One region of the Ruminococcus flavefaciens AE3010 genome, then DNA from elsewhere that is predicted to be linked to it. Evidence: riboswitches for the same ligand, from Rfam matches in the RefSeq annotation. Region 1 holds a riboswitch; the other holds the start of a gene.
What was found. Region 1 has a riboswitch for S-adenosylmethionine ahead of metK (methionine adenosyltransferase). Riboswitches for the same ligand answer to the same signal wherever they lie in the genome.
Positions count from the first base shown of each region.

Region 2: linked by a shared signal. The riboswitch ahead of N774_RS0110090 (hypothetical protein) and the one ahead of metK (methionine adenosyltransferase) in region 1 are both predicted to bind S-adenosylmethionine.

Region 1 covers NZ_JAGT01000001.1:3,595,562-3,599,737, forward strand. Annotated here, with positions in the region: gene N774_RS0115820 (sensor histidine kinase) at 1-1,148, shown strand, start outside; SAM riboswitch class I at 1,576-1,678, shown strand; gene metK (methionine adenosyltransferase) at 1,745-2,929, shown strand; gene N774_RS19015 (helix-turn-helix domain-containing protein) at 2,978-3,304, opposite strand; gene N774_RS19535 (hypothetical protein) at 3,437-3,595, shown strand; gene N774_RS19540 (hypothetical protein) at 3,610-3,771, shown strand; gene N774_RS0115850 (hypothetical protein) at 3,858-4,142, shown strand.
Region 2 covers NZ_JAGT01000001.1:2,302,450-2,306,625, forward strand. Annotated here, with positions in the region: gene N774_RS0110080 (ABC transporter permease) at 1-1,543, shown strand, start outside; gene N774_RS0110085 (helix-turn-helix domain-containing protein) at 1,583-2,194, opposite strand; gene N774_RS0110090 (hypothetical protein) at 2,308-2,640, opposite strand; SAM riboswitch class I at 2,729-2,814, opposite strand; gene N774_RS19625 (McrB family protein) at 2,998-4,176, shown strand, end outside.

The DNA.
Region 1 (4,176 bases):
AGGTAATGAAGAAGCATGTAATGGGCGAGTGCATCATACACGACAAGGGCGGCAGCGTTCTGTGGCTGCTGAACGGGATAGACGAAGCTGACGACGGCATTATCAAATTAAAGATGAAGCACCCGAGAAGCGGGAGCGATATGCTGGTATATGGCTGTAAACTGGGCAGCATGTCCGAGCCTGACGGCTATTTGCTTATAAATGCGACTATCGTACCCGTAGAAGCTACCGTAATGATAATTAAGCGTCAGCTCATGACCATAACCGTGATACTTATTATACTTGCGTTTATAATTTCCCTTTACCTTGCAAAGAGGATATCCGCACCTATCGACAGGATAACAAAGTCTGCGGAGATACTGGCAAAGGGCGATTTCAACACCAAGTTCGACGGAAGAGGCTACCTTGAGGCTAAAAAGCTGGCGGATACCCTTACATATGCGGAAAAGGAGCTATCCAAGGTGGACACCATGCAGAGAGACCTTATCGCAAATGTGTCCCATGACCTGAGAACTCCGCTGACAATGCTGAAAGCCTATGCGGAAATGATACGGGACCTTTCGGGAGACAATCCAGTTAAGCGCAACGAGCACCTTGAAATTATCATCAGCGAGACCGACCGTCTGGCACTTCTTGTAAATGATATGCTTGATCTCTCAAAGCTGGAGAGCGGCAAGCAGAAGCTGAATCCTACGGAATTCGGTATAAGTGCTAAGCTCAGCGAGATAATGGACCGCTTCAAGGGACTGTCCGAGAAAAACGGCTACCAGATACATTTTACTCCCGACGAGGAGCGCACTGTGTACTGCGATTCCATTAAGATCGAGCAGGTCATCTACAACCTTATTAATAATGCCATAAACTACACTGGCAAGGACAAGCAGGTATTCGTCCGCCAGATCAACACCGACAGCGGCGTCATTGTTGAGGTGGAGGATACGGGCGACGGTATCGAGGAGGACAAGATCAAGCTTATCTTCGATAAGTATTACCGCTCCGAGAACCATAAGCGCGAGGTAGTGGGTACAGGTCTGGGTCTTTCTATCGTCAAGGCTGTGCTGAAAATGCACAACTATGACTACGGCGTGCGCAGTACACTTGGCAAGGGCTCGACGTTCTGGTTCAAGATAAGCGATGTGAAGAAATGATTTCCGTTCCTTTGAACCTGTCATAAGGTTGGATTCGACACAATATGTAATAACTGGGACTAATTCGGTTACAATTCTGTACGACAGGTATAAAACAGGTGGATTCAGAAAAGATGTATTGTGCAATACAAACTATGCTAACAGGTCTGATGTTGAAAATTTTCTATACTGCTGATTAAAGTTTTTCACACAAAATACATAAAAATATGCTATAATATAGTTGCTGAGGGAGAAGATCCCGAAGCTGATTTTCATGGTAGTTTAATGTTTACCCCAACATTAAATTATTAAATCCCCAATAATCCCTATATCATGGCAGATGAGCTTCCTTAAACGGAGGCTCATTTGTTTTGCGGAAAAAAATTTGTTGCATCAGGGAAATATCCTATTGACAAATTTCCGACAATAGTGTATAATAACTCACGTAACCTTATCAAGAGCGGCGGAGGTACAGGACCTGTGAAGCCGCAGCAACCCGAACGTAATGAGTCGAAGGTGCTAATTCCTGCGGTTTATCCGAAAGATGAGGACATTAGGTAACTATGACTTCTCTTCGGATGAGAAGTCATTTTTTATTTTTTCAGGAGGTCATTTTAATGAGTAAATGCTTTTTCACATCTGAATCAGTAACTGAGGGACATCCCGATAAGATCTGCGACCAGATCTCGGACGCTGTTCTCGACGCTATCCTTGAGCAGGATAAAATGGGCAGAGTTGCCTGCGAGACCTGCGTTACAACAGGTATGGTGCTCTGTATGGGCGAGATCACTACTTCGGCTGATATAGATATCCCCAAGATAGCACGTCAGGTCATCATCGACATCGGCTACGACAGAGCTAAGTACGGCTTTGACGGCCATACCTGCGCTATCCTTACTTCTATAGACGAGCAGTCTCCCGACATCGCTATGGGCGTTAACGAGGCTTTCGAGTACAGAGAAGAGAACGGCGAGTCCGACGGACTTTCCAACGGTGCAGGCGATCAGGGTATCATGTTCGGTTTTGCTTGTAATGAAACTCCTGAGCTCATGCCCCTTCCTATCTCACTTGCACACAAGCTCTCACTGAAGCTCACAGAGGTACGCAAGGACGGCACTCTCCGTTACCTCCGTCCCGACGGTAAGTCACAGGTAACAGTTGAGTACGACGACGGCAAGCCCGTAAGAGTTGACGCAGTTGTTGTTTCTTCACAGCACTCTGCTGATATCTCACTCAAGCAGCTCCGCAAGGACATTGAGGAGTACGTTATCAAGGCAGTTATCCCTGCTGACCTTATGGACAAGAACACAAAGATATTCATCAATCCTACAGGACGTTTCGTAGTAGGCGGACCTCAGGGCGACAGCGGTCTTACAGGACGTAAGATCATCGTTGATACATACGGCGGATATTCACGTCACGGCGGCGGAGCTTTCAGCGGTAAGGACCCGACAAAGGTCGACAGAAGTGCTGCTTATGCTTCACGTTATATCGCTAAGAACATCGTTGCAGCAGGTCTTGCTGACAAGTGCGAGGTTCAGCTCTCATACGCTATCGGCGTTGCAAAGCCTATCTCTATCCTTGTTGATACATTCGGCACTGGCAAGGTAGACGAGGAGAAGCTCTCAGAGGCTGTTGCAAAGGTATTCGACCTGCGTCCTACAGCTATCATCAATATGCTCGATCTCCGCAAGCCCCAGTACAGACAGCTTGCAGCTTACGGTCACATGGGTCGTGAGGATCTGGGCGTTGCATGGGAAAAGACAGACAGAGTTGACGCTCTCATGGCTGCCCTCAAGTAATCAGATATAAATATTGCCCGAAGTCGGCTGACTTCGGGCTTTTTTGTTTTATTTAGAAATTTTCAGCATTTCCACTCTTTCCAGCACACGTCCCTGTGCTATGCTGTCGAGCTTGCGGAAACCGTTTATGAGCTGAGTTTCGTTCTCCGTGAGGGCTGAGCGTGTAAGTCCGCGCTTGTCGTCGGTGAGTCCTGCGATGTAGTCTAATGACACATTATAGAGTTTTGCAATGTTTATGGCTATGTGAAGCGGTATCTCGCTTTCGCCGCATTCGTAGCGCCTGTACTGTGTAAGGTGTAGAAAAAGCTTTTCGGCAGCCTGTTTCTGCGTCATATCAGCGTCCTCGCGCAGGTCGCGGACTCTTCCGTAATTCATTTTATCAACTCCCAAATTTGTGTTATGATAATTTTATCATATAGCACAATTTTGTGTTGACAATTGTGAAAATATGTGTTATAATATGAGTATAAAAACACGAATTAGTGCTTTTAAAAGGAGCGTGGCGTTATGAAAGAATCTATGAAATTTCTTGTTTTGATCTTTGTTTTGTTTTATTTTGTAGCACCGGATCCTGTGCCCGGTCCAATTGATGATGCTATTATAGCGATAATTGGACTTACTTTGAGGGCAAAACTTACTGATAATTCAAATCTGCCTAAAGAATAAATGGAGGTGATAAAATGGCATTCAGAAAAACCCGAAGTGATTGTACAGTGGGGACGTTTGAAAAGAAACATGGTTTGCCTGCTGGAACTATTCGTAATAAAAACGGACGTGATACAAGAGCTGATAAGCTTATTGGAACTATTAGAAAAGAAAATAAGAAAAACAAAGGCAAATAGTAAACGTGAGGGGATAGTATGTCGTTTATCGGAAAACTGCATGAGATAGCTTTTTATGCGCTATTAACTGTTATATGAAAGGTACTATGTCAGCAAGAATTCTTTTCTGGACAGCTGTAATATTTCTTGTAATTGCTATTATATCAGCATTTTCAACAAAGTATTCAGATGAAGGAATAGGAATATCTTTTATGTCAGATAACATATTTGTTATAATGTTTGCGCATATTGCTGAAGAAATACTTGGTATTATTTTTACGCCTTTTTGTTTTTTAAGAGATTTGTTTACTAAGGAATTAACTTTTATAAATGTTATTGATTATCTAACATTTACAATTGAGGTTATAATTGCAGTTGTATGTTTGGTTTAGTAATCCGCCGCCTGTCCCAGACAGGCGGCTTTTC
Region 2 (4,176 bases), 1.3 Mb from region 1:
TATACTGCTGGTGTTCATACTTATCCTCGCTGTCGTAGTACTTATCGTTGCCGGACACAGCATATCAACAGGCATAGAGCTCGACTATACAAATCTGGGCATATTAAAATCACAGGGCTTCAGCAGTTCAAGGATACGCCTGTCCATAATGCTCCAGTATCTCATAGCAGAGCTTGTGGGCAGCATTATCGGCGTACTTGCCGCACTGCCCCTCATAGGCGTGCTCACAGGTTTTTTTGACCCCATGTCAGGCTATATAACCGAGACCTCCGCCGACCTGAGCAAAACTCTGCTGTACCTCCTTGCTATTTTCGCAGTCAGCGTAGTATTCATACTCATCATCACTCACAAGGTCTGCCGTATCTCGCCTATCCGCGCTATTTCGGGCGGACGCAGGGAGATATACTTCGACAGCCGCCTTAAAGCTCCCATAAGCGCAAAATTTCTCTCATCGACACTGGCGCTCCGTCAGTTCACCTCCGCAAAGAGGAGATACATCGCTTCTGTTATCATTGCAGCGATACTGGTATTTTTCATGCTCATGGTGAACGCTCTCAGCACCGCAGCCAGCTCCAGAAAGGCTCTGAAAATGATGGGCGTGGGCTATGTCGACCTGTTCATTGACTTCAATGAGACAAAGTCCAGAGAGGAAATAGACAGGGTCATGGACACTGTAAAGGAAAACGGCGGCTTGCAGACAAGATACTTCTCTCACGGTGTTTACCTGTCACTGGACGGCGAAGAGATCTATTGCAGTATCGACCTTTATCCCGAGGATATATACGTCACAAAGGGCAGAGCTCCCAAATACGACAACGAGATAGTCATAACCGAAATAGCTGCCGACGAGTTTGATCTGAAGATAGGCGACAAGGTAGATATCGCCAAATACGACAAGCACTCGGAGTTCATTGTAAGCGGATTATATCCTTCCATGTCTGATACTGGTATGTCCATATCCATGAACGCTGACGGAGCCAAAAAGCTTGACGTAAAGCCCAGAATGGTGGGCGGAGCTGTTGAGCTTGCAGAGGGAGCAGACCCAGCCAAGATAAAGGCAGCTCTCGAAAAGGAGTACGGCGACGATATAAAGGTCACCATAGCCGACGAAAACGATGAAATGGAAATTTACGAAACGGCTATCCAAGCCATGAGGTTCATCATCTACTCGTTCTCGCTGTTCTTTGCTCTGGTGGCAGTTACCATGGTAAGCACCAAGGCTTTCACACAGGAAAAGACCGATATCGGCATATTCAAGGCGCAGGGCTTCACCACAGGAAAGCTGAGGCTGCAATTCGCGGTAAGGTTCCTTATCGTATCCGTACTGGGAGCTCTCCTCGGAACAGCTATGGGTATGCTATTAATCAACAAGCTGCTGTCAGTGATGCTGAAAGGCATCGGCATAACAAGCTTCTACGCAAGCTTCACACCAATGTCGGTGATCGTACCCGCAGCAGCAATATGCCTCTGCTTCTTCCTGTTTGCACTTTTTGCTTCACGGAAAATAAAAAAGGTGGGCATCAGACAGCTTATAACAGAATAAAAAAGCAGGCGGCGATGAATGATACATCGCCGCCTTTTGTCATTCTTTCTGTATGCCTGAAGTACGCCTGATATCCTGATAAAAGAGCCCGTGCTGAGTGCAGTACCACACCAGCCGTCCCGACTTATAAAATGGAAGCGTCACCTGTAGATTCCACTCGGGATACTGCTTGAACACCATTGCTGAGCTGTCGGTCACATAAGCCACAAAGGAGATATAGTGCTCCTTTTTCATTTCGTGGTCTGAGGATATGAACCACTCCCCGCCCAAGTCCTCGGTGCTGAGCATATCTGTGCCCTCAGCCTTTACAGGCTCCAGTGGGGCAAGCTTGTTCCCGCAGCAGGTCACAGCCGTCTCGGAGGTAGCTGTGATGATGTTGCCGCACTCCCTGCATACGTAAAATTTCAGCTTTTTCATATTGCCTTTCTCACTTTCATTTTTATCTATCCTGCCCGAAAGCAGTGTCTGCACATCTGTGCCGAATATTTCGGAAAGCTCAGACAGCAGCGATACATCGGGACAGCCGTTGCCGCACTCCCATTTTGATACTGCCTTGTCACTGACATTTAAACTTTCCGCCAGCTGCTTCTGGGTAAGTCCGCAGTTTAGCCTGAGCTGCTTTATGAGCGCTCCTGTTTTTACCTGATCCATAATATTCACCTCTCCGACTTCGGGTCTGTTCCATGTCTTAATTGTAGCTCACAGCCGCGGAAAAGTCAATCTACGCTCCGTAGAGAAAGGCAGGTCTGCGGTAGGCCTGAGAGTTACCGCGCTGAAAGAATCGCAGCCTTAAAATGTGACTCCCTGCATATATAGTCCTCATCGCCGCTGATATATTTAAGGAACTCCACTCTTTTGGGCAGCTCCTCAATGTCAGCCGAAAAAGACCTGTGCCACACAAACATGGGAAGATGTCCCATATCGCCGCTGCTGTGGACTGCCACAGCACAGCCGAAGACCCACTTCTCCGCGGGGAGCTCCCCGAAGCCGAAGCCCTCGGCGGCAGCCATAGACGCAAAGCGCTCCCATGTCTCCCTGCTGTCGATGTATACCCATACCTTTTCGTCGCTGCCGAGCATTTCTCTGATAGTACGCATAAATCATGCACTCCCTGTAAAAATATTCCAAAAGAGTACAAAAGCGACCCCATCGTAACGACAGGATCGCTGCATAAGCATTATTCACATCCCATCGTTCAAGCTTTAGCACCTTACATAATGCAGGTTGCTGTACGGTCAGCGGGCTTGTCCCTCGCGTACTCTTTATGGTACTTTTATCATAGCACAGTTTTCGGCTGCTGTCAAGTACTGTTTGCAGATTTCGGCATAAAAAGATTGAACAATAAAACCTGTTCTTATTTGTGAATGATGCGTAAAATTTTTAAATTCTGTTGACATTCATTTGGCGACGTGATACAATTACCATAGGATATTATTGGAAAGGTTGTCATAAATATGGAGAAAACTAAAATTATTGAAGAACTCAAACATAAAAATGACATACAACCTAATGAATTTGACGGAACATACAGCTCTGTCCGCGAAGCTGTGGAATGCTATGCAAAGCTGAAAAAGACCACCCTCATCGACTACAAGGATCTTGATCTGCTTTATTACCTGACGCTCGGCATCTGGTCGGGGGACAAGGATGAGCTGAAGCTCCGCATTCAGAACAGCCACCTGCTCCACATCGACAAGCATATGCTTTACACCACTATCGATAAGATATGGAGCAAGGGCGCAAGAATGCTGTTTACTCATGTGGCAAATAAGTATGAGAAGAATTTCCTTGTGAATCCTCTCTCCTTCAAGAGCGCTCTCATTGCCGAAAAGCCTGAGTCTATACAGTTCTTCTTCAAAATGTGCATAAACCTGTCGGGACTGGACAACGACACCAAGCTCCTTGATACTGCGCAGAAAATGCTCAACGCACAGATCAAGGATTCGGGAATGCCTGTGTTTGCTTTATCAAGGATACTTCACTGTCTTAAACCCAATACCTTTCCTATACTTGGCGAAAGCATCACCGATTCCCTCTGTTTCAGAGAGCTTGGCATCCCACTAAGAAAAATAGAAGATCTGTCGCAGTATATCCACAACTGCCGAAAGATACTTGAATTCCGCAATTCTCATTTCAAGTTCAAGAATATGAGAGTATTCGACATTATGTCATGGCAGCTCCTCGGCGAGCTGAAAGCTCCTGATGAAAAGGAAGAGGAGGAGCAGGCGGACAAGACTCTTGCGGATTATCAGTTCAGAAAAAAGGTCGCTCCCCTTAACCAGATCCTTTACGGACCTCCCGGAACAGGTAAGACCTATAACGTAGTAAAGTATGCGGTGGAGCTTATCGAGGGCAGAAAGATAGCTCCCGATGAAAAGTATTCCGTAATAAAGGCTATATACTCAAAATATACAGCTTCGGGTCAGATAAAGTTCACCACCTTCCACCAGTCCCTCAGCTATGAGGAATTCGTTGAGGGTATCCGTCCCGTCGTAGTTGACAGATACGGCAACGACACCAGTACAGCCCATGAGGATACTACTGTCATTTACCGTCCCTACAACGGCATTTTCAAGTCGCTGTGCGAAAAGGCTTCAAAGAGTCCCCATATGAAATTCGTGGCTATCATAGAC